2 regions of the Nocardia sp. NPDC051052 genome follow, and region 2 is predicted to be linked to the other one. Evidence: riboswitches for the same ligand, from Rfam matches in the RefSeq annotation. Region 2 holds a riboswitch; the other holds the start of a gene.
The links. A riboswitch is a leader RNA that binds a small molecule or an ion and turns the genes downstream of it on or off. The one in region 2 is predicted to bind cobalamin.
Positions count from the first base shown of each region.

Region 1: linked by a shared signal. The riboswitch ahead of ACIBCN_RS12165 (CbtB-domain containing protein) and the one ahead of metE (5-methyltetrahydropteroyltriglutamate--homocysteine S-methyltransferase) in region 2 are both predicted to bind cobalamin.

Region 1 covers NZ_JBITFL010000003.1:386,654-398,525, forward strand. The annotation lists gene cysS (cysteine--tRNA ligase) at 1-1,027, opposite strand, end outside; gene ispF (2-C-methyl-D-erythritol 2,4-cyclodiphosphate synthase) at 1,093-1,560, opposite strand; gene ispD (2-C-methyl-D-erythritol 4-phosphate cytidylyltransferase) at 1,563-2,288, opposite strand; gene carD (RNA polymerase-binding transcription factor CarD) at 2,291-2,779, opposite strand; gene ACIBCN_RS12130 (hypothetical protein) at 3,122-3,850, shown strand; gene radA (DNA repair protein RadA) at 3,970-5,382, shown strand; gene ACIBCN_RS12140 (hypothetical protein) at 5,408-6,097, opposite strand; gene ACIBCN_RS12145 (carbonic anhydrase) at 6,220-6,843, opposite strand; gene ACIBCN_RS12150 (A/G-specific adenine glycosylase) at 6,934-7,830, shown strand; gene ACIBCN_RS12155 (alpha/beta fold hydrolase) at 7,876-8,637, opposite strand; gene mhuD (mycobilin-forming heme oxygenase MhuD) at 8,720-9,034, shown strand; cobalamin riboswitch at 9,113-9,268, shown strand; gene ACIBCN_RS12165 (CbtB-domain containing protein) at 9,296-9,490, shown strand; gene ACIBCN_RS12170 (CbtA family protein) at 9,481-10,314, shown strand; gene ACIBCN_RS12175 (hypothetical protein) at 10,350-10,850, shown strand; gene ACIBCN_RS12180 (OsmC family peroxiredoxin) at 10,973-11,413, opposite strand; gene ACIBCN_RS12185 (DMT family transporter) at 11,588-11,872, opposite strand, start outside.
Region 2 covers NZ_JBITFL010000004.1:278,502-290,373, forward strand. The annotation lists gene ACIBCN_RS15210 (LLM class flavin-dependent oxidoreductase) at 1-808, shown strand, start outside; gene ACIBCN_RS15215 (short-chain fatty acyl-CoA regulator family protein) at 815-2,239, opposite strand; gene ACIBCN_RS15220 (DUF1737 domain-containing protein) at 2,403-2,573, opposite strand; gene ACIBCN_RS15225 (nuclear transport factor 2 family protein) at 2,710-3,087, shown strand; gene ACIBCN_RS15230 (hypothetical protein) at 3,400-3,930, opposite strand; gene ACIBCN_RS15235 (TetR/AcrR family transcriptional regulator) at 3,927-4,496, opposite strand; gene metE (5-methyltetrahydropteroyltriglutamate--homocysteine S-methyltransferase) at 4,611-6,878, opposite strand; cobalamin riboswitch at 7,031-7,238, opposite strand; gene ACIBCN_RS15245 (glycosyltransferase) at 7,494-8,366, shown strand; gene ACIBCN_RS15250 (pyruvate carboxylase) at 8,482-11,872, shown strand, end outside.

The DNA.
Region 1 (11,872 bases), on a different contig from region 2:
TGGCCGCGGCGAACGCGTCGGTCCACTTGCCGACCGGGATGTCGCCCGCGCGGTCCGCGGTCCGGTGGATGAAGGCCTCGATGCGCTGATAGGACTGGGCCGCGTCGTTGAGCGCCTTGTCCGAGTACTCCAGCATCGAGCGGTAGTGCGCGCTGCCGAGGTAGAACCGCAGTTCCACGGCGCGCACATGGGTGAGCACGTTCGGCACCGACAGCACGTTGCCCAGCGACTTGGACATCTTCTCGCCGCCCATGGTCACCCAGCCGTTGTGCAGCCAATACTGGGCGAAACCGTCGCCGGCCGCCTTGGATTGGGCGATCTCGTTCTCGTGGTGCGGGAACACCAGATCCATTCCGCCGCAATGGATATCGAAGTCGGGGCCGAGGTAGAACTCGGCCATCGCGGAGCATTCCAGATGCCAGCCGGGACGACCCGGTCCCCACGGCGACGGCCAGGTCGGCTCGCCGGGTTTGGCGGCCTTCCACAGGGTGAAGTCGCGCTGGTCGCGCTTGCCTTCGCCCGCGCTCTCGCCCTGATGCACGTCATCGAGGCGATGACCGGACAGGCTGCCGTAGTCGGGGTAGCTCACCACGTCGAAGTAGACGTTGCCCTCGGAGGCGTAGGCGTGCCCGCGATCGATCAGTCGCCGCATCATGTCGACCATCTGCGTGATGTGGCCGGTAGCCCGCGGCTCCACCGACGGCGGCAGCACGCCGAGGGTCTCGTAGGCGTTGTCGAAGGCGCGCTCGTAGGTGGCCGCCCACTCCCACCACGGCCTGCCCGCCTCGGCGGCCTTGTTGAGGATCTTGTCCTCGATGTCGGTGACGTTGCGGATGAACCACACGTCGTAGTCGTGCGCGAGCAGCCAGCGGCGCAGCACGTCGAAGGCGACGCCGCTGCGCACGTGGCCGATGTGTGGCGCGCCCTGCACGGTGGCACCACACAGGTACACCGTGGCCCGGCCGGGGACCAGGGGCGCGAAGTCGCGCATGGTCCGCGTGTCGGTGTCAAAAAGGCGCAGCGTCACGGCGTTCGATCCTAGCTGGTAGATGAGGCTGTACCCGGACCCGGCTCAGGTCCTTCGGAGCGGGGTCAGCGACAGGATTGCAGCAGGGCGGTAGCCATGGCGGCAATGCCTTCGCCGCGGCCGGTGAGCCCGAGGCCATCGGTGGTGGTGCCGGAAACCGAGACGGGGGCGCCGAGCAGCTCACCGAGCAATTGCTGGGCCTCGTCGCGGCGCGGTCCGATCTTGGGTCGATTGCCGATCACCTGGACCGCCGCGTTGACGACTTCGAAGCCGGCCTCGCCGAGCAGCCTGCGCACTTCCTTCAGCATGGCGGCGCCGGAGACGCCCGCCCATTCCGGGCGTCCGGTGCCGAAGACCGCGCCGACATCGCCGAGCCCGGCCGCGGACAGCAGCGCGTCGCAGAGGGCGTGGGCGGCGACGTCACCGTCGGAGTGTCCGGCGCAGCCGTCGTCGCCGTCGAAGCGCAGTCCGGCCATCCAGCATGGGCGGCCGGGTTCGATGGGGTGCACGTCGCTGCCGATGCCGACTCGCATGGTCACCAGGCCACCGCCCGGCGCGCGTCCGCGCCGTCGAGCACCGCGTGTGCGAGCACCAGATCGAGCGGGGTGGTGATTTTGAAAGCCAGGGGGTCGCCAGGGATGGTGTGCACCTGGTTGCCGAGCAGTTCGACCAGTCCGGCGTCATCGGTGGCTTGGACGCCCTCGGACAGGTAGGCCGAGCGCAGCAGTTCGCCCGCGAAGCCTTGCGGAGTTTGAATGGCGCGCAGCTGTGCGCGGTCCGGGGTGCCGGTGACCGCGCCCGCCGCGTCGACGGACTTGATGGTGTCGGTGACCGGAAGCGCGGGGACCACGGCGAGATGTCCGGCGCGCAACTCGGTGGCGACGCGAGCGATGAGCTCGGGCGGCGTGAGGGCGCGCGCGGCATCGTGCACGAGGTAGTAGGCGGCCTCGGGTGCGGCGGCGAGGCCTGCCCGCACCGAGTCGATGCGTTCGGCGCCGCCGACGACCACGTGCACCGAATCCGAGGGCGGCAGCAGGGCAACGGCGCTCTCGACGAATTCGGCGGGAACCATAACGATGATCCGATCGACCGCGCCGGAGGCGATCAAGCCTTCGACGGCGAGTCGGACCATAGGGCTGCCGCCGATCGGGACGAACGCCTTGGGTGTGGCTTCACCCAGGCGGACGCCGCGACCGGCGGCAGGCACCAAAGCAACGACGGTTCCGTCGGTGAGACGAGCACCGTTGTCGAGATTATTCACGGTCAGGAAGCCGCGGCGAGGACCTCGTCCAGCAGCGTCTCGGCCTTGCCGTCATCGGTCCCCTCGGCGAGCGCGAGCTCACCGACGAGGATCTGACGGGCCTTGGCGAGCATCCGCTTCTCACCGGCGGACAGGCCGCGATCCTGCTCTCGACGCCACAGGTCGCGGACGACCTCGGCCACCTTGTTCACATCGCCGGAGGCGAGCTTCTCCAGGTTGGCCTTGTAACGGCGGGACCAGTTGGTCGGCTCCTCCGTATGTGGCGCGCGCAGGACCTGGAAGACTTTATCGAGACCTTCCTGGCCGACGACATCACGTACGCCGACGTATTCAGCGTTCTCTGCGGGAACCCGAACAGTCAGATCGCCTTGGGCGACCTTCAGGACCAGATACTCTTTTTGCTCACCCTTGATGGTGCGAGTCTCGATAGCTTCGATCAGCGCCGCTCCGTGGTGGGGGTAAACGACGGTGTCTCCGACCTTAAAAATCATGTGTCCCGTGCCCCTTTCGATGTTCACAGTTTAACATGCGACTCGGTAACGGCGCGATCAACTGTGCAGGTCAGGGCCACAACGAGGCGGCGGCGGGGCTTGACAATGACCGCCTGTTGTGCATTATGTTGTGCCAGAACGGGTTACCTCCCCGCGCTGCCCCCGTCCCGGCCCCCCGACCTGACCTGGCAGCGCGTCCGCGATCCGCCGATGCTCGACCGATCTGTTACCAACGACCCGCGCGTCGCGAGCCCCGGCTCTCGGTCCGCTGGCGGAACTACTACGCTGCCTAGTTACTACTCTCCCTTGCGGAGTGACCCGGTCGACATGGAGGGACAACCCGTGACTGCCCTGAAAGCTGTGACCGCCCTGAAGAAGGCGCGACGTCGCATGGTGCCGGTTGCCGCACTCGCCGCGGGCGCGGCGATCGCACTGACCGGCTGTAGTTCGGGCCAGATCTCGCAGACCGCGGACCAGGTTGCCGCGATCAACGGCAACCACGCCGACATCGGCAAGATCGCGCTGCGCAACGTGCACATCGTCTTCCCCGCTCAGGGCACCGAATACAACAACACCAAGGGCGGCAAGGCGGTGATCGCGCTGTCGATCATCAACAACAGCCCGTCGGTGCCCGACGAGCTGACCAGCCTCACCACCGACCTCGGGACCGTGAAGATCACCCCGGCGACCGGCAAGGCGACGGTGGAGCTGGCGCCGCAGCAAACCGTGGTCGCGGCCACCAAGCCGGTCAAGGCCGCGTCACCCGCGGGTGACGCGCACGGCGCGGCGCCGACCTCCCCGGCCGCGCCGACCTCGGCCAAGCCGGACGCGCACGGCACCGACCACGCCGACGTGGCCGAGGCGACCACCGATCCCGAGGCGCACCCGATCCTGATCGAGATCACCGGCCTGTCCAAGGACATCACGCCTGGCCTCACCTACAACGTGGCGTTCAACTTCAAGCAGAACGGCACCGTGCAGGTCCAGGTGCCGGTCGACGCGGGCGCCACCGAGCGGCACGAGTCGGACAAGTCCGGCGCGGCCGAGGCCGAGCACACCGGCGGACACTGAGCGTCTAGCCCCCTTACAGAGACGGCTGCCACACCAATCGGTGCGGCAGCCGTTCTTTATCCGGCCTGGCGCGAGCCGCGGGCGGGCATGTTGTCGGACGCGGTACGTAAGGTGCGCGTGTGGCAAAGACCAGGTCGATCTTCCGGTGCTCCGCCTGCACGCACGAGGTCGCCAAGTGGGTGGGTAAGTGCCCCGACTGCGGCGCGTGGGGCACCGTCGACGAGGTAGCCGTCGCGGCGACGGGTGCGGGCGCACCGGCCAGGCGCGCGATGCTGCCGAGCACCGCCGCCGCCCCGATCTCCACCATCGACTCCAAGATCACCAGGGCGCGGCCGACCGGGGTCAGCGAGCTCGACCGGGTGCTCGGCGGCGGCGTCGTCCCCGGCTCGGTGGTGCTGCTCTCCGGCGAGCCAGGCGTCGGCAAGTCGACGCTGCTGCTCGAGGTCGCGCACCGCTGGGCCAGGCAGCACGACGCGAAGTCGCTCTACGTCACCGCGGAGGAATCGGCGGGACAGGTGCGGCTGCGCGCCGACCGCACCGGCGCGGTGCACGAAAGGGTGTATCTGGCCGCGGAATCCGATCTTTCGACCGTGCTCGGGCACGTCGAGCAGGTGCGGCCGACGCTGCTGGTGGTCGACTCGGTGCAGACCATGCTCGCGCCCGAGGTGGACGGCGTGATCGGTGGCGTCACCCAGGTGCGCGCGGTGACTTCGGCGCTGACCTCGCTGGCCAAGGCGAGCGGGATCGCGGTGCTGCTGGTCGGGCACGTCACCAAGGACGGCAATGTCGCGGGCCCGCGCACCCTGGAACACCTTGTCGACGTGGTGCTGCAGTTCGAGGGCGACAAGAACTCGTCGCTGCGCATGGTGCGCGGCCTGAAGAATCGCTTCGGCAGCGCGGACGAGGTCGGCTGTTTCGAGCTGCACGAGGACGGCATCGCCTGCGTCGACGACCCGTCCGGCCTGTTCCTGCACCACCGCACCGATTCGGTGTCGGGCACCGCGGTCACCGTAGCGATGGACGGCAAGCGGCCGTTGGTGGCCGAGGTGCAGGGGCTGACGGTGGAGACCGAGATCCCGAATCCGCGCCGCGCGGTCAGCGGGCTCGACTACAACCGGGTTGCGATGGTGCTAGCCGTGCTGCAGAGCCGCGGCAAGGTGTTCCTCGGCAAGTCCGACGTGTACGCCGCGACGGTCGGCGGCATGCGGCTGCTGGAGCCCGCCGCCGACCTGGCCATCACGCTCGCCATCGCCAGCGCCAATTCCGAGGTGGCCATTCCGGCGGGCTGGGTGATCCTCGGCGAGGTGGGCCTGGCCGGCGAGGTGCGCAAGGTGACCGGCCTCGAGCGCAGGCTGGCCGAGGCCGAGCGGCTCGGCTTCACCACCGCGCTGGTGCCGCCCGGTTTCACCCCGCTCAAGCGTGGCGGCATGAAGATCCACGAGGTCGCCGACGTGCGCTCGGCCATCCGCATCACCGGCACGCGCAAGCAACGCGCGCAGAAGGAGCCGAAGGAAGTGGCACCCGATTTCTAACGGGCCCAGCCGAATCCGGGTTTGCTCAGGCCGGCGTCAGATTGAACGGTTCCGGCGAGCTGTGCAGCGAGCCGAATTGCGCGATGACCTGGTACGCACCGGCGGGCACCGGCACCCGCTCGCCGACGCAGCCCTGCTGGGACGTGGTGCCCGACCAGCGCACCGTGAACAGCGCCTGCTCACCGGGTTTCAGGTTCCGCTGGTTCGACTCGTCGACCGGCGAGCAATCCGAACCCGTCCAGAACCGGCGCTGACCGTCCAGCGACAGCACCGACGCCTGGATCTGGGCCAGGTTCATGTCCCGCTGACACGGCGAGCTGGAGATGTTGGTGATGACGATCCGGAAGTTCGGCTGCTCGCCGACCCGATAGGTCGGCTGGTCCACACTGATCTTGATCGCCAGCGACTGATCGGGGCACTGCCCCGGCCCCTGGGCGGGCTCGTTCGAGGCGGGCGAGGCGCCGCTCGACGTCGCGGGCGCGCCGGATTCGCTTGGGCCCGCGGCCTTTGTCGTGGTGACATCGGCGGGCTTGCTCGTCGTCGTAGACGACGATCCGGCCGCGACGGACTTGGTGTCACCGGGCGAGTCGCCACCGCGGGACACCGTCAGCACGAGCCAGATGACCAGCGCCAGCGCGACGACCAGTGCGCCGATCGCCAATGCGCGACGACGCCAATAGATCTCCGGTGGCAGCGGTCCATTCGGTTCCAGCACGCCTCAACGGTAAGGGCACGACCGGGCGCGATGACTCATGCGCACGGCGTGTCGGTCCGGAATACGCGATCGTGGCGAGTAAATTCCGGCCCGCACGCTGGGCAAACGGCGGCGACCCCGGCTCAGGCGAGCTCGCCGATGTTGCCGACGACACGCTGCAACTTCACCTGTCCGTCGGCGAGCTTGTATGTGACACATGCGATCGCGCATTCGCCGGTCGCGACGCGCTGCGAGATGATCATCGACCGCTGCATGAGCAGCCTGCTGGTCTCGACCACATGCCTGGCCTCCATCTCGTCGACGGTGGACAGCCCCTCCCTGCGGCCGATCAGAATGGAAGGCGTGACCCGCTCGACCACGCTGCGGATGAATCCGCCTGGTACCTCGCCGCCGTCCAGCGCATCGATGGTGGCTTTCACCGCGCCGCAGCTGTCGTGCCCGAGCACCACGATCAGCGGAACGTCGAGGACCTGTACCCCGTACTCGATCGAACCGAGCACCGAGCTGTCGACGACGTGGCCCGCGGTGCGTACCACGAACATATCGCCGAGGCCCTGGTCGAAGATCAACTCGGCGGCGACCCTGGAGTCACCGCAGCCGAAGAGGATCGCGGACGGATGCTGGCCATCGACGAGCTTGGCTCGATCGACAGCGCCCTGGCTAGGATGCTGCAGCGCACCGGAGACGAAACGGTCGTTGCCTTCACGCAAAGACTTCCAGGCACTGATCGGATTTGAATCAGGCATACCCACCATTGTGCACATGGCTTGTGTTACCAGCGAGTTCGTTTGGTTACGGGTCGGCAAATACCGGCCAGCGGCAGTAGGACAGGAACCGTGAGGAAAGCACCGAACAGCATCGATGCGGACGTGTTGCTCGACTGGTACGAGGAGACCGCGCGCGACCTACCGTGGCGTCGCGGCGAGGTCACCGCGTGGCAGATCCTGATGAGCGAGATCATGCTGCAGCAGACCCCGGTGGTCCGGGTCGAGCCGATCTGGCGGGAATGGGTGGCGCGCTGGCCGGTGCCCTCGGCGATGGCGGCCTCCTCGCAGGCCGAGGTGTTGCGCGCGTGGGGCAAGCTCGGTTATCCGCGCCGGGCGCTGCGGCTGCACGAATGCGCGCGGGTGCTGGCCGCTGAGCATGGCGACGAGGTGCCCACCGAGGTGGACGTGCTGCTCGGCCTGCCCGGCATCGGGGCGTACACGGCGCGGGCGGTCGCCTGTTTCGCCTACGGGCAACGGGTTCCGGTGGTGGACACCAACGTTCGTCGGGTGGTTGCCCGGGCCGTGCACGGTCGCGCCGAGGCGGGGAATCCGTCGTCGCGGGATCTGCCCGAGACGGAAGCGCTGCTGCCGCAACAGATCGACCGTGCGGCCGTGTTCTCGGCCGCGCTGATGGAACTGGGTGCGACGGTGTGCACGGCGCGCACACCGGACTGTTCGCGTTGCCCCTTGCCGACTTGCGCATGGGTCGCGGCGGGCCGCCCCGTCTCCGAAATCGTCCGTCGCACACAGAAATACGAGGGCACCGATCGCCAGGCGCGCGGCAGGCTGCTCGACGTTCTCCGCGGCGCGACGGGTCCGGTGGAGCGAGTCAGCCTGGACCTGGCTTGGCCGCGCGACCCCGGTCAGCGCGCCCGGGCACTGGACTCGCTGCTGGTCGACGGACTGATCGAGCAGACCACAGACGGCCTCTTCGCGCTCGCCGGGGAGGGCGGCAATGCCCCCTGACCCCACAGCCGCACGCCTTTCGGAAATCAAGAAGTGCGCGGGGAGTCAGGACGGGTGCGACTCGGGGGTGAGGACGCGGCGGAGGAAACGTGCAACGGCGGTGCGGTATTGCCCGGGTTGGTCGTCGTGCACGAGATGGGCTGCGCCGGAAACGAGTACGTAGTCGGCATCGGGATGCGTCTCGGCCATCTGCCGCATCTGGCCGGGCGGGGTGATGGTGTGCTCGCCCTCGAGCAGCAGCGCGGGCACCCGGATGGCGTGCCACTGTGGCCAGAAGTCGCGGCTCCCCCACTCGTCGGAGATATCGCGGAACGTCGCCACCGATCCGTGCAGCCGATATCCGTCCGGGCCGTGCTCGAACGAATTGAGGAAGTACCGCCCGGCGACCGGCCCGAAGAACTTCAGCACCGCGTCCGCGTTCGGAAACGGTTGCGGCCACGCCTCGATCATCGCCGCCCAGTTCGCCGCCGTCCGGCCGGTGAAATCCGGGGCGATGTCCTCGATCACCAGCGCGCGCACCCGCTCGGGGTAGGTCGCGGCGAACACCCAGCCGTGCAGCGCGCCCATCGAATGCCCGATCACCACCATGGATTCGGTGATGTCCGAGGTCGCGGCGGCCAGATCGGCGACGAATGCCTCGGTGGTCAGCTCCTCCGGTGCCGGCCTGCCGTGCCCGGCCGCGTCGAAGGTGTAGACGTGGCCGTAGTCGCGCAGCCAGTCCAGCTGCTCGTGCCAGGTCCTGGCACTGCCCATCAATCCGTGCAGCAGCAGGATCGGTACACCCGCTCCGCCTTCGTCGTGCAACACCCCGCTGATTCTGCCGGGCTCGCTCGCGCGGTGTGCGGTACCCCCGATATGACCCATACCGGGCGGTCGTATTGTCGAGCCCATGGCTGTTGTGAAGATCAACGCGATCGAGGTTCCCGAGGGCGCGGGCCCCGAGTTGGAGAAGCGGTTCGCCCACCGTGCGCACGCGGTCGAGGGCTCGCCCGGTTTCCTCGGCTTCCAGTTGCTCCGGCCGGTCGCCGGTGACAAGCGGTACTTCGTTGTCACCCAGTGGGATTCGGAAGAGTCGTTCACGGCGTGGCGGGACGGGCCCGCGCGCGAGGCGCACGCAGGCGAGCGGCAGCAGCCGGTCTCCACGGGTGCGTCGCTGCTGGAATTCGAGGTCGTCCTCGACGTGTCCGCGAAGGCCGCCGACTGACGTTTCGAGCGTTGCCGGGCAGGCTGACCTGCCCGGCGACTCGCCCGGCACCGGGGTGCCACCGCGCTGGTCGTATTGACGGCCGGTGCCTCCAGGTGTCACAGTTCGAATGACAAAACGCGAGGGTGATGCGGGAATCCGGTGAAATTCCGGAGCGGTCGCGCCACTGTGTTCCATGCACCGAGTTCCTGGGTGCCGGATAGCCAGACACCGGCATCTTCGCACCCATTCGACGGGACGCGCATCCCTAGGAGGACTCACATGGCAATCGCGCATTCGCCGAGCCGGGCAACCGATTCACTGGCCGCTGTGCTCGTCGCAGTCGGTGTCGTTCTACTCGCACTGCTCACGCTGTACCTGGTCGGCTTCGATCAGGGCGTCATCTCGCGCAGCGGGATGTACCTGCATGAGCTGATGCACGACGGACGCCACCTGCTGGGCCTTCCGTGCCACTGACCTCAGCCAACCCGCCGACTCCGTCGGCTGCCGTCCCGCTGATCGGTTCACTCAAGACCCTGTTGCTGCGCGGCCTGCTGGCCGGTCTCATCGCCGGTCTGCTGGCCGCCTCGGTCGGCTTCTTCGTCGGCGAGCCGAAGGTCGATGCCGCCATCGCCATCGAGGAAGCCGGTTCGGCGGCGGCGGATCATCCGCACGGCGCGCAGCCGGAGGGGACCGGCCATTCGCACGGTGACGAGGAAGAACCGCTGGTCAGCCGGACCGGACAGAAGGCGGGACAGTTCCTCGCGCTCGGCCTGGCCGGTCTCGCGCTCGGTGCCATCTTCGCCTCCGTCGCCCACTTCGCCCGCCGCTACAGCACGCTGTCCGGGCCGAAGCTCGCGCTCGGACTCGGGCTCGGCGGCTGGGCCGCGATCGTGGCGGTGCCGTTCTTCAAGTACCCGGCGAACCCACCGGCGGTCGGTGATCCGGAGACGATCAACCAGCGCACCCTGCTCTGGGTGGCCGCCGTGCTGCTCGGTCTGGTGGCCGTCGGCGCGAGCGTGTACGTCTACAAGTTGCTGCGCGGCCGGCTGAGCACGTTGCGGCTGATCGGCGGCCTCGCCGCGTTCGTCCTCGTCGCCGCGGCGGGCTACATCCTGCTGCCGGGCATCAACGAGGTGAAGGCGGACTTCCCGGCCGCGCTGCTGTGGCAGTTCCGGGCGGCCTCGCTGGCCGAGACCGCGACGCTGTGGGCCTGCCTGGCCCTCGGCTTCGCCGCGCTCAGCGAATTCGCCACGCGCAGTGATACTCCGGTACGAGAGTCGATCGCTACCGCGGGCTGATCCGCGTCCAGAAGACGAAGGGCAGTGTCGGTGTCATGACCGGCACCGCCCTTTCCCTTTGGCCCGCACCGCTGCGTTCGGGCGCACCAGCGCAACCACCACGCCCCGTCCGCGTCGCGTTCGTCGGTCTGGTTGCCGCCCTGCTCGCCGGGGTCGCCGAGGCGATCGTGCAGACCGCGCTACTGCTGGAGCGCGACGAGGTCGACCTGGCGGGCTTGGCGACCGGTCTCGGCGTGCGAGTCGGGATCTACCTGGTCGTGCTCATCGTCGCGATCCGAATGACGCACGGCGCCCGCTGGGCCCGCATTCTGCTGACCTTCGGCATCGGCGTGATCGGCCTGCTCTCCCTGATCATCGAACCGCTCGCGGCGCTGCTGTCCGCGGACAAGTTCGGCGACCTCTTCGCCCACATCACCGTCGAATCCGCGCTGATCGGCATGTTCCGCGCGGTCCACGTCGTCGCGGTCCTGGTGGCAATCCCCGCGATGTACCGCCCCGCGGCCCGCCGCTACTTCTCCCCCGCGCGGCGGCAGTGACGGAGCAGGCGGGTTAGCTCACCCCCGGCGAGTTACCCACGTCCGCACGAAATCAGTTGCCGCCTAACGCGACTGCCCGGTTTACCCACGAGGGGTGGTAAACCGGGCAGCTTCGTCGGTCGTTACGCCAGTGCCGCGTCGAGGAGGATGTGGTCGACGCCGGCCAGGGCCTTGCTGACCGGGCAGCCCGCCTTGGCGGCCTCGGCCGCGGCGGCGAAGCCGTCGGCGTCGATGCCGGAGACCTTGCCGCGCACGGTCAGCTTGATGCCGCTGATCCGGAAGCCGCCGGCCGGGTCCGGGCCCAGGGTGACGTCGGCGCTGACATCCAGGCTCTCCGGGGTGCCACCCGCATTACCGATCTGGGCCGAGAGCGCCATCGCGTAGCAGGACGAGTGCGCCGCCGCGATGAGCTCCTCCGGGCTGGTGGTGCCGTCGGCGTCCTCGGCCGAACGCTTCGGGAACGACACGTCGTACTTGCCGACGCCGGAACTGGCCAGCTCGACCTGTCCCGAGCCCTCCTGCAGAGTGCCGGTCCAGGCAGTACGCGCGGTACGTGTAGGCATCACAGTCCTTTCGGTTCCGCCTCGCCGAGTATTCAGGCCAGAGTTAGGTGCCACCGCGGGTGCGTTGGCGGCCGACGGTGAGGCGCGGGTCACGTTACCCCGTACCCGGCGAGTTACCCATGTCCTTACGAAATCAGTTGTCGCATCGGGCTATTGGATACAGAACGAGTGCTGTCACTCGGGATTGGTGACCCTGGCCAGCACGATGCCACCGATGATCAACGACAGCGCGAACACCCGGCCCGCGCTGAGCGGATCCTTGTTGAACACGACGCCGAGGCCGATGGCGCCGACCGCACCGATCCCGGTGAAGATCGCGTACGCGGTACCGACCGGCAGCGTCTGCATGGCCCTGGACAGCAGATACACCGCGGTGACGCCGAGCACGAAGCAGATCACGGTGGGCACCGGGCGGGTGAAGTTCTCCGTCGGTTTGATGCTCTGCGACCAGACGATCTC
Region 2 (11,872 bases):
GCCGCTGGCGCGCACCAGGGTCGATCCGCTGACGCTGCTGGCGGCCGTCGCGGCCGCGACCGGCCGTATTCGCCTGGGTACCGCGGCATGGACCGCGACGTTGCGCCATCCACTGCTCGGCGCGCACCAGGCGGCGACCGTCGATCAGCTTGGTCCCGGGAGGCTCATGCTCGGTCTCGGCGCCGGATTTCCGCTGCCGGAGAGTCGGGCCGAGTTCGACGCGATCGGTGTCCCGTTCGACGAACGCGTCGGTCGCTTGGACGAGACGGTGCGAATCTGGCGCGCGGCGTGGTCCGGCGCTCCCGGCTTCGCCGGAAAGTATTGGCAGATAGACGATCTGGCCCGGGCGCTGCCGACCTCGACGCCGGATGGCCCGCCGCTCTGGTTAGCGGGGAGTGACACCCCGAAGGTGCTGGCCAGGGTCGCTCGTCACTACGACGGTTGGCTGCCGTACCTCCCGGACCCGGCCGCGTATGCCCGTGCCTGGGAAACGATCCAGCGGCAAGCGACCCGCGCGGTGACCCCCGCGATGTACGCGACGATCGTGCTCGACACCGACGCAGCGCGGGCGCGCACCGAGCTGGAAGGCTATGTACGCCAGTACTACCGCCGATCGCTGGCGGAAATGTCCACCATCCAAGCCTATTTCGGCGGCACCGCCGAGGCCTGCGCGGACTGGCTGACCCGATACCTGGACGCGGGCGCGACCCACTTCATCCTGCGTCTCGGATCTTTGGATGTACACCGCCAGCTCGACCTGGTCGCCGAGAAACTGCTGCCCGCCTTACGATCACGCGTCACAGCCTGAGCGGGGCTACGGACGTCCGATGCGCGGATAAGGCAGGTCGGTGCTGGTGTTCTCGGTGACCGCGAGCGGGCTACCGATGTGCGGGAAGGCGCGTTGTGGGCACGACGGCCGCTCGCAGACCTTGCAGCCCGCGCCGATCTGCACCGCCGTCGCCGGATCGTCGAGCTGCAGCCCGGATGAATACACCAGTCGCTCCGCGTATTCGATGTCGCAGCCGAGCCCGATCGCGAAGTTCTTTGTCGCGGTGCCGAATCCGTGCGGCGCGGTCATCGCGGTGCGCGCGATCCACAGGTAGCGCCGCCCGTCCGGCATCTCCGCGAGCTGCGGCAGGATGCGGCCGGGATGCGCGAACGCCTCGTGCACCACCCACAGCGGGCAGCTGCCGCCGACCCTGGAGAAGTGGAACGCGGTGGCGGACTGGCGTTTCGAGATATTGCCGGCGCGGTCGGTGCGGACGAAGAAGAACGGCACTCCGCGCTGCCCCTGGCGTTGCAGGGTGCTCAACCGGTGACAGATGGTCTCGAAGCCGACCTCGAAGCGCAGGCCGAGCAGGTCGATGTCGTAGTGCAATTCCTCGGCCGAACGCAGAAAACGCCCGTACGGCAGCACCAGCGCGCCCGCGAAGTAGTTGGCCAGCCCGATCCGCGCCAGCGTGCGGGATTCGCCGGTGAGCGAGGGTGTTTCGGCGAGCACGCCGTCCAGCTCGGTCCCGTACAGCAGGAACGCCAGGGTGGTCGCGATCTGAAAGGCGCGCTGCCCCGGCCGGAGTCGCCTGGCCAGGGTCAGCGTGCGGCTGTCGGGATCGTATTGCCGTTTCGGGATGGCCGGATCCGCGCCGTCGCCGCGGACCAGCACGGTTACCCCGGCGCGTTCCTCGATCACCCTGGCCAGTTGGCGATCCAGCGAGCCGATGGTCAGGCCGGACTGCTCGAACAGCTGCTCGGCGGCGATATCGAGCTGCGGGATGTGATTGTGATGGTCGTAGAAGAAGTCTCGGACGTCCTCGTAGGGCATGGGCATGCCCGGCGCGCCGGTCGGCGCGGACACCCGGGCGGAGAGCAGATCGAGCTGGTCGGTGGCGGCGCGCAGCCTGCGATGCATCGCGACGACGATCCTGGCGACCTCGGGCTGCCTGGTCGCCAGCTCCTCCACCTCGGTGAGCGGCGCGGTGTGCCCGCCCGCGGCGTCGATCAGCACCTCGTGCAGGTCGGACACGAGGCGCGCGTCCGAGTCGGCGGCGAAGAACTGGACGTCGAGGTCGAACGTGGAGTTGAGTTTCAGCAGCACCGGGATGGTGAGCGGGCGCTGATCGCGTTCCAGCTGGTTGAGATAGCTAGGTGACAGATCAAGCGACTTGGCGAGCGCCGCCTGGGTGAGTCTGCGTTCCTCGCGCAACCGCCGTAAGCGAGCGCCCGCATACATCTTCCGCACGGAAAGATCGTAGTCCTGGGTCTTCGCAATCATCGCATTTCCGAGGTTCTTCTACCTGGAAATATGCTGCTGCAAGGTATTTTGCGCGATGTCCCGGCTGCGTAGCATGCGAAGAGCCACATCGGGCGGGCGTGGCGGAGACACGCATCCGCTGCGCTCGCTATCAGTCGTCCAGGATCACCGCCTGTGCGGCGATCACTGTGGAGCCGTTGAAGGTGACCGCGGGGGAGCCGTACAGGCGGTAGCCCTGCTCGAGCAGGCCGCTGATCCGTTCACAGAAAGAGGCGTCATCGGCACCGGTGATCAGGCGGTAACGCAAAGGGTGGTCGTCCATGTTGCCAGCCTAGAGCGGGGCGCTGACAGTCGCTGCGGGTCAAGGGCTTCCGAACCGAGCAATTGCTTGGTTCAATCGAGAGGGCGTTGCGCACAACGCGGTTCGCCCGCCCGGCAGCAGAAAGTGAGCCCCGCCCATGCCGACTCCCGACGAACTCGTCCGCGATATGTGCCGAAGCTGGTCCGACCCGGACCCCGACCGGATCGCCGCCTTCTTCGCCGAAGACGCTGTGTATCACAATATTCCGATGGAACCGGTGGTCGGCCGCACCGCCATCCGCGACTTCCTCGTCGGCTTCCTGACCACCTTCGAGGGCGTCGACTTCGACATCCACCACCAGATCACCTCCGGCAGTGTGGTGATGAACGAACGTACCGACACCTTGCGCACCGCGGGCAAGGCCATTCCGCTCCCGGTCACCGGCGTCTTCGAGGTAGCCGACGGCGCCATCGTCGCCTGGCGCGACTACTTCGACATGGCCGCCATCAACCGCGCCTTCAACCTGGAAGGATGACCGACTCCAGTCCCGGGAAATCCGTGGCACCTGGCCGGAACCGAACCGCCACGTCACGCGTCGAAGGTGGATAGGGGCGATTCATGGAGTGGTTTCACTAGGTGCGAGGAGGGGTTGGCATGGATCGGTGCCCGGGGTGTCACACGGCGTGGCGACGAGGGATGAGTGCCAGATCGCGGCAGCAACCGGTCACGCGGGCCGTAGAGCCGTGCGAACGGTATACATCACGGCGGCGGCAGGCGCTACGACCGGAGCCTGAATCCGAGTAAGGCGCGGGGTCGGTGCCTCCCGCTGGGGCGGCGGCACCGACCTTCAGTGGGAGGCGTTCTCGGGAAGTAGATGCGCGAGTAGCAGTTTGATCAGCAAGAGGGGAGCGAACCAGGCCACCACGTGCGGGATGGTGAGCATGCTGGCGGCGATGGTGAGTGCGAGGGCGGTGGCGCCGAAGGCAATGGGGCGGCGTAACTCGCGTGGGGCGGTCGTGACGAGTAACGCGCCGGCCAGGGCCAGGCCATAGATGGTGGCCGCCGCGAGCCAGCTGAATCCGGGGACCACCAGGGCGAGCAGGAACGGCTGGAGGTGGATGGCGACGAAACCGAGGTGGTGCAGGGCGGTCCGGCCCGGCCGGTGGTACCAGCGCTTCGCCGACTCGGTCGCGTTGACGACCGCGCCGCCGAACATGTCGAAGGCGACGAAGGTGACTACGGCGCTGCCGAGCCAGGAGAGATCCGCGTGCAATGCCAGGCCGAAAGCCAGTGCGGCGCCGAGGAATGCGGCGCCGAAACCGGCGGCGACCTCGCCTGCCGTAGCGTTCGGGGCGATCAGTCGATCTGTGAGTGTCATCGACGGATTCCTTCCACGCATATCTGCACCACCGGCTCGGCCAGCGTGCGCAGGGGCACTGTCGGGTCGACCAAAGCCTGGATGAGGCAGCCTTCGATAGCTCCGACGATGACCGCGGCATGCCGTTCGTCGATGCCGGGTCGCAAGGTGCCGTCGGCCTGTGCCTGCCGCAGCAGATCCCCTATGGCCGAGCGATATTCGCGATATACCGCCGCCATATCGAGCGGCGGGTTGGCCGCCCAGACATCCAGCAGGACGCGCGCATGGTCGGGATGCGCGGCGAGCAGTTCGATCGTCCCTCGGATGAGTTCGGCAAGGCGGTCCAGCGCCGCTCCGGTACTGCGCTCGGCAAGCACCTGCCCCGAGCGTGCTGTGTAACTCTGGAAGACGCCGACCAGCAACGCATCACGGCTGTCGAAGTACAGGTACACGCTGCCCTTGGCGATACCCGCCTCGGCGGCGACATCCTCGATGCGGGAGGCGGCGAAGCCCTTGCGTGCGAACACGCGGACCGCGGCATCGAGGATCTCCTCTCGGCGGGCCGCTCGGTCGACTTTCTTCGGCATGCCACGATTATGAATGACTGGTCAGTCATAAACAAGAGGCACTGCTGGCCGGGCATAGTTCAGCCCCCTCCGAGAACACGAAGGGGGCTGAACTTCAGCGAACCGTCGAGGCGATCAGCGCACGGCGGCCGCGGCGGCGACCATGTTGCGCAGTGACGCCTCCACCTCGACCTGGCCGCGGGTCTTCAGGCCGCAGTCGGGGTTGACCCAAAGGCGTTCGGCGGGAACGGCTTTCAGTGCCGCGCGCAAGGAGGTGGTGATCTCCTCGACGCTGGGCACCCGGGGCGAGTGGATGTCGTAGACACCCGGCCCGACGCCGAGGTCGAAGCCCGCCGCGTTGAGGTCGTCGAGCACCTCCATCCGGGAGCGGGCCGCCTCGATCGAGGTCACGTCGGCGTCCAGCCCGGCGATGGCGTCGATCACCTCACCGAACTCCGAATAGCACAGGTGGGTGTGCACCTGGGTGGCGTCCTCGACGCCGGAGGTGGCGAGCCGGAACGACTGCACCGACCAGTCGAGGTAGGCCTGCTGGTCGGCCTTGCGCAGCGGCAGCAGCTCGCGCAGCGCGGGCTCGTCCACCTGGATGACCCGGATGCCCGCGGCCTGCAGGTCCACCGTCTCGTCCCGGATCGCCAGTGCGACCTGCCGTGCCGAGTCGCCGAGCGGCTGGTCATCACGCACGAACGACCACGCCAGGATGGTGACCGGCCCGGTGAGCATGCCCTTGACCGGCTTCGCGGTGAGCGACTGGGCATAGCTGATCCAGTCGACGGTCATCGGCGTCGGCCGCCGCACATCGCCGAACAGGATCGGCGGCCGCACGCAGCGGGAGCCGTAGGACTGCACCCAGCCGAGCTCGGTGGCGGCGAAGCCGTCGAGCTGCTCGGCGAAGTACTGCACCATGTCGTTGCGCTCCGGCTCGCCGTGCACCAGCACGTCGAGGCCGAGCTTCTCTTGTAGCGCAATGACATCGGCGACCTCGGCGCGCATCCGGCGGATGTATTCCGCCTCGTCGATCTCGCCCTTGTTGAACGCGGACCTGGCCAACCGGATCGCCGAGGTCTGCGGGTACGAGCCGATGGTAGTGGTCGGCAGCGGCGGCAGCCGCAGCTCTTGCTGCTGCAGCACGCGACGTTCCTCGGCGGGTGCGCGCCGGATCGCGTTTGGGCCGAGCTCGGCCAGCCGGGCCCGCACCTGCGGGTCGTGTAGCCGGGTGTCGGCCCGCCGGGCCGCCAATGCCGCACGGGTGTCGGCCAATTCGGTGCTGATCGCCTCGGTGCCGCCGGTCAGCGCGGTGGCCAGCAGGCGAACCTCGGCCACCTTCTCGGTGCCGAAGGCCAGCCACGACCGCAGCCGCTCGTCCAGCTTGGTCTCCGCGGCCAGCGTGTACGGCACGTGCAGCAGCGAGCAGGAGGTCGAAACCGCCACCGACGCAGCGGAACCGAGCAGCGTGCCAAGGGTGGCGAGCACGGCGTCGAGATCCGCGCGCCAGACATTGCGGCCGTCGACCACGCCGGCCACCAGCAGCTTGCTCGCCAGTGCCGGAATGCCCGCCACATCGGAAACGCTAGTGCCGGAGGTGAAGTCGAGCGCGACGCCCTCGATATCGGTGCTCGCCAGCGCGTTGAGCGCGGCATCGGCGTGGCCGAAGTACGTGGCCACCAGGATGGCCGGCCGCTCGGCCGACGCGGTCAGCTCGGTGTAAGTGCCTCGCACCAGCTCGATTTCGGCCTCGGTGAGGTCGGTGACCAGCGCGGGCTCATCGATCTGCACCCAGCCGATGCCTGCCTCGGCCAGCAGCCGGAGCAGTTCGCGGTACAGCGGGACGATGTCGGCGAGCCGGTCGAGTGGTGCGCCGCCGGTGGCCTTGGCCAGCTTCAGGAAGGTGATCGGGCCGACCACCACCGGACGAGCGGGCGCACCGAGCGCGAGTGCCTCGCGCACCTCGTCGAGCAGCTTCTCCGGGTTCAGCGAGAACGCGGTGTGCTGGTCGATTTCCGGCACCAGGTAGTGGTAGTTGGTGTCGAACCACTTGGTCATCTCTAGGGGTTCGATCGAGTCGTTACCGCGTGCGGCGGCGAAGTAGCGGTCGAGCGGATCGGCGATCCCGGCCACCCGCGGCGGCAGCGCGCCGAGCAGTAAGGCCGTGTCGAGCATTTGGTCGTAGTACGAGAAGGTGCCCACCGGGATCGAATCCAGGCCTGCCGCTTGTAGTTCGGCGAGTTGAGCGTGCCGCAGGTCGCGCGCGACAGTATGCAGCTGATCGGCATCGATCTTGCCTGCCCAGTAGGCCTCGGTGGCCCGCTTGAGCTCACGCCGCGGTCCGACCCTAGGTAGCCCGAGAACCGTTGCGGTGAACGGTGTCTGATTTACAACAGTCACGTTGTCTCTCCAGTGCTGGTGTCATGGGCCGTCGCCATACGGGCCACGCGGCTACCGGAGATACGCCAGGAGATTCCGACAACGGAGCCCCGACACATCAAGTACTGGTAGAACCGCGCGCCCAGGTCCACGAGGCGGTGGCCGTCGGATACGGCGTACCCGACACGGCTGGCAGGTCTTCGGACTCACAGGCACCGGCCTTGTCGGCCGACCTACTGGCCGTCGCTTCCCGGGCGTTGTGCGTCCAGTGCGTGTGACGGCGGTCGTTCCTGCTTACCGCTGCGGGACAGTCCCGGATTCTCACCGGGTTCCCTCTCGCCCGTCCGCCCTTTCGAGGCGGCCGAACTCGGCTCCGCAACACGACGACGGGGCTCCATCTCGTACGTGCGCGGTGAACCAGCTGCACCCACCAGCATAGGGCGCGCGGCGACAGCGCGGGGCGACCGGGCGCGGGAGCAGTGGCGCTCGAGCAGCAGGCACACCCCATTTGGTCATCTGTCCAAGTCTGTGAGGAAGCCCACGAGGTCGCGTGTAGCCCGCTTTTCGCATTTATGTCTAAAGTTGTTCCCTCAGGGGAGGGCTCCGGCGCGGGGATCTATAGCAGGAGTGCTTGTGGTGGCTGAACGGTCGGTATCGATCGTCATTCCGGCATATATCGGGACGGCCGACGGCCGTGATCTGCTCGATATACAACTAGGCGCCTTGACGCGTCAAGATTATCCGGGGGAATTCGACGTAGTCATCGCCGACAACGGCTCGCCGATCGACGTGCGCGGTCATATCGAAAGTCACCCACTCCGAGAGCGACTGAAGCTTCGGTATGTTGACGCGTCAGGCGGGCCCGGTGCCGCGTTTGCCCGAAATGTCGGAGCTAGCAGTGCTCTGGGTGAGGTGTTGCTGTTCTGTGATCATGACGACCGCGCGTACCCGAATTGGGTCAGCCGCATGGTCGAGTTCCTCGACGAGGGCTATGACCTGACTTGTTCTGCGATCGAGGGTGATTCGCTCAACGCGGAGCACCCGCGCCGCGTCGCCAACATCCCGGCACCTGACCAATTTCAGCCACCTGGCGTTTATGCGCCTGTGATCATCGGTACGAGCATGGCATGCCGCGCGGAGGTCTACCGTAAGCTCGGCGGCCAAGATGTCAGCTATGCCGCCAACGAGGATCTCGAATTCGGCTGGCGAGCGCATCGGGAGGGATACCGCCTCGGTTATCTGGCCGAGGCTCTCGTCGCCTATCGGTACCGTCGGGGTTTCCGTCCCGGCTATCGGCAGGGACGCAGCAGGGGCCTCGGTTTAGCGCGGCTGAACGCCGAATTCCCCAATAATGGTTTACCTGAGCTGCACCTTCCTGAAGTTTTGTTACGGATGATTCGGCTGCCTTTTACTCGTGGATTAGTCGCCGAGGAACGCGGACTGATGATCGGCCTCGCTGTCGGTCAGTTCCGCGGCGGCTTCCGGTATCGCACGATGCACTGGATCTGACGATGTGACGTCCCGGTGAACGGATCTTCACCACGCCGCGGTACCGGGCTGTGCGCAAGCTTGCGAAGGCCCCTTCCGTGTCTGTGCGGCGGCTGGGTCCGGGTACCTTAGGCCCATGTTCACCAAAGTTCTGGTTGCCAACCGCGGCGAGATCGCCATCAGGGCCTTCCGCGCGGCCTACGAACTCGGCGTGGGGACGGTAGCCGTCTTCCCGTACGAGGACCGCAATTCGGTCCATCGGATGAAGGCGGCCGAGTCCTACCAGATCGGCGAACAGGGCCATCCGGTCCGGGCGTATCTATCGGTCGACGCGATCGTCGACGCGGCCAAGTCGGCGGGCGCCGACGCCGTCTACCCCGGCTACGGCTTCCTGTCCGAGAACCCGGACCTGGCGGCGGCCTGCGCTCGCGCGGGCATCACCTTCATCGGTCCGTCGGCCGAGGTGCTCGAGCTCGCGGGTAACAAGGCACGCGCCATCGCCGCGGCCAAGGCCGCGGGGCTTCCGGTGCTGCGCTCCAGCGCGCCGTCCGCGGACGTGGACGAGCTGCTCGCCGCGTCGCACGAGCTGGACTACCCGATCTTCGTCAAGGCGGTGGCCGGTGGCGGCGGGCGCGGCATGCGCAGGGTCGCCGACGCCGAGCACCTGCGCGAGTCCATCGAGGCCGCGTCGCGCGAGGCCGAGTCGGCGTTCGGCGACCCGACCGTGTTCCTCGAGCAGGCCGTGGTGAACCCGCGCCACATCGAGGTACAGATCCTGGCCGATCAGCACGGCAATGTGATGCACCTGTTCGAGCGCGACTGCTCGGTGCAGCGCAGGCACCAGAAGGTGATCGAGCTCGCGCCCGCGCCGAACCTGGATCCCGAACTGCGCGACCGCATTTGCGCCGACGCGGTGGCCTTCGCCAAGGAGATCGGCTACAGCTGCGCTGGCACCGTCGAGTTCCTGCTCGACGAGCGCGGCAAGCACGTCTTCATCGAGATGAACCCGCGCATCCAGGTCGAGCACACGGTGACCGAGGAGATCACCGACGTGGACCTGGTGCAGTCGCAGCTGCGGATCGCGGCGGGGGAGACCCTCGAACAGCTCGGGCTCAGCCAGGAAACGGTCAGCATTCGCGGTGCCGCGATGCAGTGCCGGATCACCACCGAGGACCCGAACAACGGCTTCCGCCCCGACACCGGGCGCATCACCGCCTACCGCACGCCGGGCGGCGCGGGCATCAGGCTCGACGGCGGCGCCAACCTCGGCGCGGAGATCGGCGCCTACTTCGACTCGATGCTGGTGAAGCTCACCTGCCGTGGCCGCGACTTCGGCGCCGCGGTGTCGCGAGCCCAGCGTGCGCTCGCCGAGTTCCGAATTCGCGGTGTTACCACCAACATTCCGTTCCTGCTCGCGGTGCTCGACGACCCGGACTTCAAGGCGGGGCGGGTCACCACGTCCTTCATCGATGAGCGTCCGGAGCTGCTCAACCAGCGGGGGTCGGCGGACCGCGGTACCAAGATCCTCACCTATCTGGCCGACATCACGGTGAACAAGCCGCACGGCGAGCGGCCGACGACGGTTTACCCGCACGACAAGCTGCCTGCCATCGACCTGTCGGTGCCGCCGCCGGGTGGTTCACGGCAACGTCTGTTGAAGCTGGGCCCTGAGGGTTTCGCGCAGGCGTTGCGTGCGCAGAAGGCCGTGGGAGTCACCGACACCACCTTCCGTGACGCGCACCAGTCTCTGCTTGCCACTCGCGTGCGCACCAAAGGCCTGCTGGGTGTCGCCGGGCATGTGGCCCGGCTGACCCCCGAACTGCTGTCGATCGAGGCCTGGGGTGGCGCGACTTACGATGTGGCGCTGCGGTTTCTGTACGAGGACCCGTGGGAGCGGTTGGCGGCCTTGCGTGAAGCCGTGCCGAACATCTGTTTGCAGATGCTGCTGCGCGGCCGTAACACCGTGGGCTACACGCCGTATCCGGATCAGGTGACGCGGGCGTTCGTGTCCGAGGCCACCGCGACCGGTATCGACATCTTCCGTATCTTCGACGCGCTCAACAACGTCGATCAGATGCGTCCGGCGATCGATGCGGTGCGTGAAACCGGTACCGCCATAGCCGAAGTCGCGATGAGCTACACCGGGGACCTGTCCAACCCCGACGAAACCCTCTACACCCTGGACTATTACCTCAAACTCGCCGAGCAGATGGTCGACGCCGGCGCGCACGTCCTCGCGATCAAAGACATGGCCGGGCTGCTGCGTGCCCCCGCGGCCGCCACCCTGGTCACCGCGTTGCGTAGCAACTTCGACCTCCCGGTCCATGTCCACACCCACGACACCCCGGGCGGGCAGCTCGCCACTTACCTGGCGGCGTGGCAGGCCGGTGCCGACGCCGTCGACGGCGCCAGTGCCGCGATGGCCGGAACCACCAGCCAGCCAGCGCTTTCCGCGATCGTCGCCGCCGCGGCGCACAGTGAACACGACACCGGGTTGAACCTGTCGAACGTGTGCGATCTCGAGCCGTACTGGGAAGCCTTGCGAAAGGTGTACGCCCCCTTCGAGTCCGGGTTGCCGGCGCCGACCGGCCGCGTGTACACCCACGAGATCCCCGGCGGTCAGCTGTCCAACCTGCGTCAGCAAGCCATCGCGCTGGGTCTGGGCGACCGGTTCGAGGAGGTCGAAGCCAAATACGCTGCCGCGGACCGGCTCCTGGGCCGCCTGATCAAAGTCACCCCCTCCTCCAAGGTCGTCGGTGACCTCGCGCTCGCGCTGGTGGGTACCGGCGTCGATATCGAAGACTTCGCCGCTGATCCTGGTCGCTACGACATACCGGACTCGGTAATCGGTTTCCTGCGTGGCGAACTCGGCACCCCCGCGGGTGGCTGGCCCGAACCGTTCCGCAGCCGAGCGTTGGCCGGACGTGGTGCGGCCAAGCCGGAGACCCCGCTCACCGCGGCCGATGAGGCCGGGCTCGCGGGCACCTCCGAGGAACGCCGAGCCACCCTCAACCGGCTCCTGTTCCCCGCTCCCACCGCCGAATTCAACGCGCACCGGGAAAAGTACGGCGACACCATGGGCCTGTCGGCGAACCAGTTCTTCTACGGCCTGCGTCACGGTGAAGAACACCGAGTCCAACTCGAGCCGGGCGTCGTCCTGCTCATCGGCCTAGAGGCTATCTCCGAACCCGATGAGCGTGGCATGCGCACGGTCATGTGCATCCTCAACGGCCAACTGCGTCCCGTCGCCGTCCGTGATCGCTCCATCGCCAGCGACATCCCCGCCGCGGAGAAGGCGGACAAGGGCAACGCCGGTCACATCGCGGCCCCGTTCGCCGGTGTCGTGACGTTGGCGGTGTCCGAGGGTGATGCGATCGCGGCGGGCGACACCGTCGGCACCATCGAGGCGATGAAGATGGAGGCCGCGATCACCGTGCCGCGGGCGGGCACCGTCGGCCGGGTCGCGATCGGCCAGGTACAGCAGGTCGAGGGTGGCGACCTGCTGATCGAGCTGGCCGTGCGCGAGT